DNA from 2 places in the Comamonas sp. B-9 genome. Region 2 is predicted to be linked to the other one. Evidence: predicted binding sites of a transcription regulator. Region 2 holds the regulator's gene; the other holds the start of a gene.
What was found. The regulator sigma-54, encoded in region 2, starts transcription at its own class of promoters, with help from an activator protein. The targets are predictions, from matches to a motif close to TGGCANGNAANCTGCTTT.

Region 1: H928_RS30775 (pilin) is a predicted target of sigma-54. The motif match lies at 880-897, and genes of this name have one in related genera.

What each region holds. Positions count from the first base shown of each region.
Region 1 is NZ_KE148563.1:14,768-16,956, forward strand. Features, by position in the region: gene H928_RS31535 (hypothetical protein) at 1-189, opposite strand, end outside; gene H928_RS30775 (pilin) at 281-814, opposite strand; gene H928_RS0111380 (FHA domain-containing protein) at 1,127-1,807, opposite strand; gene H928_RS0111385 (TerC family protein) at 2,074-2,189, opposite strand, start outside.
Region 2 is NZ_APCR01000297.1:11,153-13,341, reverse strand. Features, by position in the region: gene lptB (LPS export ABC transporter ATP-binding protein) at 1-8, shown strand, start outside; gene H928_RS0102335 (RNA polymerase factor sigma-54) at 114-1,721, shown strand; gene H928_RS0102330 (aspartyl/asparaginyl beta-hydroxylase domain-containing protein) at 1,795-2,189, opposite strand, start outside.

The sequences.
Region 1 (2,189 bases), on a different contig from region 2:
CAATGTCAAAAGGGGCCCTGATACAACATCAACCATAAGAAGAATAGAATATATTCTCCATACACCCAAAATATTATCTGTCGGCCAAGGATAAATAAATTTAAAAATAAAGAACGCCGTAATACAGGCAACTACAATCGAAATATAAAAATGCCGGAATGCAAGCTTTAAAGAAAATTTGATACGCATTAAAACTATCTCGTCAACGCATAGATTAAAGAGTATTTTGAAAATAAAAAAAGGGGCAAAGCCCCTTTTTTATTTCCTTACGTCGTCAGTTTTAACGGCATTCTGCAGGAGCGTACTTTGCAGGAAGTGTACCAGCAACTACGCTTGCAAGACCACGACTGGTCGCAGTTTGATTAGAATCCGAAGCACAAGCCCAGTCAATAGCGCCCTTGGATGCAGCGGTAGGAGCTGCATTCTGCACGTTGGGCGTAAAAGTAATAGTCTGGGTATTCAATCCAGTTGGAATACCATTGCCTGCGGTTGCTTTGATTGCGACAGTGATATTCCATGGAGTATCAGTAGCAATAGTGACATCATCCACGAACTTTGACGAAGCTTCAGCCTTTTGATTTGGATTTGCCATGTAGGCAGTGGCAGCAGCGGTCAATCCTGCGGTGCCATCCGTCTGAAACGCTTCAGACATCAAACCTTTAGCAGAGCTGCCCGCAATGACGCCTTCCGAAATCTTCGTACGAATAGTGTAATCTTGATAAGCAGGCAGTGCGATAGCAGCCAAAATACCGATAATCGCCACAACGATCATCAGTTCGATCAGGGTGAAACCCTTTTGCATCTTATGCAGCATGTTGAATCCTCTCTATGTAACCAGTGATTAGGTAGCCTTGTCGAGCGACTTGGCGTGCATCACTTATTGCAAGTGCTGTGCCAACTTTTGGCGTCTACGCACCTCGCGGCCTCGACTGACAAAAATGCGGCGTTTTGTTAACTTATTGTGCAAGACGTTCATAAATGTCAGCAAGCCAAGATTTCTGCCATTTTTGTCACCCGATGAACGACTGTGCATGCTAAGAGCATGGGAAGCAGAAACAGAAACGGCACCCAAAGGTGCCGCAGCATTTGTGTAGGCCCTGTCTATGCAAGCCCAAGACCCAGAGCCCTAGGTCCAAAACTCATAAGCCATCCCCGCCAGCTCAATCCTGTCTCCCTTGTGCATCGACAGCCCTGCGCCATTGAGCGCCTGGCCGTTGAGCACCACATCGGCCGAGCCGTCAACCTTGGTGGCGATATAGCCCTTGCCGCGCTTGGTCAGTGCAGCGACGGCGATACCGGGGCGGCCGACGGTGGTGACGACCTTGGACAGAATGATGTCTTCGCTGGCGCCGCTGACGGCGCGCAGGTAGGGGCTGGGGGTGTAGGGCTGCTCTTCGGCAGGGGGGAAGTCGGCGGGGACCGTGGGGCTGTCTTCGCCGTGGTCGGCATGGGCGGGCTTGGCGGTCAGGCTGCCGGCTTCGCTGGCATGCATGTAATGGCTTTCGGGCACGAGAGAGTTCATCAAAAAGCGGATGCGGCATTTGCCGATGTCCAGCAGGTCGCCGCTTTGCAGCACCTGGCGGCGCACCTTCAAGCCGTTGACCTTGGTGCCATTGGTGCTGCCCAGGTCTTCGACGACAACGATGCCGATCTTCTTCTCATAGGTGAACGCCACATGCTCGCCGCTGACCGCCATGTCGGTCAGCACGATGTCGTTGGTGGAACGGCGCCCCAGGGTGGCCCTGGACTCCGTCAGCATGTAGTCCTGGATCACCACTCCATCTAATGAAACTATGAGTCTTGGCATATTGATAAACCTCGTCACGATTATATGCACATAAGCTATACAAATGACATTTTCGATACGCGGTTGACAAAGGATCACGATGTGTTGGGTGCTACCGGATTTTGGTTACGGGTTTACCCTTGATTCCTCTCAGAAGCTGATGCTGATCAATGCGTTGGCTGCTGCAGGCGCTGTTTCCTCTTGACGAAGCACCATCTCTGCAGCCCTGCGCAGAAATGCAAAAAGCGCCCGAAGGCGCTTTGTGTTGGGATGATGGCGTGAGCCGGTCAGTGCGCAGGCGCTGTATTGCGCTTTTGCAGCCACAGCCCCAGGCCCACCACCAGGGCGGCGCCCGCAGCGGCAGCCAGGTAGTGCAAGGAAGGGTTGGCTGCGACAAAGCCGT
Region 2 (2,189 bases):
GTATGTGACACCGCACGCCTTGGCGGGCGTGCCAGCCAAGCTACCGACCTGCGCTGCGGGCCCGGTAGGGCTGATCTGTTGCCAACTGCCGCAGCCGCTGCAAAGGCGCAGCCATGATGCCGTCGCTGTCGCTGCGCGTATCGCAGAACCTGACCCTGACGCCCCAGCTGCAGCAGTCGATCCGCCTGCTGCAGCTGTCCACGCAGGAGCTGACGCAGGAAGTCGAGCAGATGCTCGACGAAAACCCGTTTCTGGAGCGCGAGGGCGATGAGGCCCCCGAGGCCGAAGCCGGTAAAGAAGCCGCTGAATCTGCCGAAGCTGCAGACGCAGCCGACAAGGCTGCCGATACTGCTGCCAGCGCCGACACCAGCAACAGCAGCGATTTCGAGCCCGGAACCTCCGACCAGCCGCTGGATTTTGCTGCGGGCAAGGAAACCGGCGTCGATGCGGAGGCCGCTGCCGGCGATTCGGCATCGGACTGGGAAGAGTGGGGCGGCGATCTGCCCGCCCGCTCCAGCGCAGGCGATGACGACGACGAGACGCCGATGTCCGACCGCCGCAGCGAGCACCTGAGCCTGCAGGATGTGCTGCACCGCCAGGCCTTGTCGCTGCGCCTGTGCCAGGAAGACCGGGCCGCGCTCTACTTTCTGATCGAATCGCTGAACGACGACGGCTACCTCGAAGAAACGCTGGCCGAGCTCGCGCAAAGCTTTGGCGATGCTTCGGACCCCGAGCGCTACGAGGCGCTGCTGCACCACCTGACCGTGGCGCTGCGCTTGCTGCAAAGCCTGGAGCCGATTGGTGTGGGCGCGCGCAACCTGTCAGAATGCATGCAGCTGCAGATCAAGGCCCAGCAGCGCCTGTTGGATGAAGAGGGCTCGGACACGCCCGAGGCCGATGCGCTGGCGCTGGAGACTGCCTTGCTGGTCTGCCAGGAGTCCCTTGATCTGCTGGCGCGCCGTGATGTGCGCAAGCTGGTGCAGCTGACCGGCTGTAACGAGGCGGCGGTGCGCAGCGCGCTGGCGCTGATCGCCAAGCTCGAACCCCGCCCCGGCCGGCCCTATGCCGATGTGGACCGCAACACCATCATCCCCGATGTCATCGTGCGACCCAGCAATGAGCGCGGCCTGCCGGTGCCCGGTTTCAGCGTGCAGCTCAATGCCGAGGTGATGCCGCGCCTGCGCGTGCAGGATGTCTACGCCAATGCCTTGCGCAGCCACAAGGGCAGCGAAGGCCATGGCGCACTGCAGCAGCGGCTGCAGGAGGCGCGCTGGTTCATCAAGAACATCCAGCAGCGCTTTGACACCATCTTGCGCGTCTCGCAGGCCATCGTCGAGCGCCAGCGCAATTTCTTTGTGCATGGCGAGCTGGCGATGCGCCCCATGGTGCTGCGCGAGATTGCCGATGAGCTGGGCCTGCATGAATCCACCATCAGCCGCGTGACCACGGCCAAGTACATGGCCACGCCCCAGGGCACGTTTGAGCTCAAGTACTTCTTTGGCTCGGGCTTGGGCACCGAGACCGGGGGCAGTGCGTCGAGCACGGCCGTGAAGGCGCTGATCAAGCAGCTGCTGGACGAGGAAAGCGCGAAGAAGCCGCTGTCGGATGCAAAAATCGCCGATCTGCTGCAGGCCCAGGGCATTGAATGCGCGCGCCGCACGGTGGCCAAGTACCGCGAGGCCATGCGCATCCCGCCCGCCAGCTTGCGCAAGGCGCTGTAGCCAAAGTCTCAGCCACCATAAAAAAACCGCAGCTGCCTGGGCACTGCGGTTTTCGCTTGTGGAAGCTGCCGATTTACTTCGGCCACAGCCACCAGATGAACAAGGCCAGAGCGGCGAGCATCAGGCCGAACTTGGTGAACTTGTAGGCCGTCTTGTTCCAGGCCTTGAAGCGGCGGCGGTACTGGCCCATGTAGAACGAGATCTTGAAGATGCGGCTGATGAAGCCGCGCGGATCACCTTCGTTGTTGGGCGAGCTGGCGGCAGCCACCACATGCGTGCCCAGCCAGCGGTTGAGCCACTGCGCAAAGCCATTGGTCATCGGGCGCTCGACATCGCAGAACAGCACGATGCGGTTGCCTTCGGAGCGGTTCTCGGCCCAGTGCATGAAGGTCTCGTCAAAGATCACGCCTTCGCCCTCGCGCCAGCTGTAGGGCGTGCCATCGACCTCGATCATGCAGCGGTCGTCAT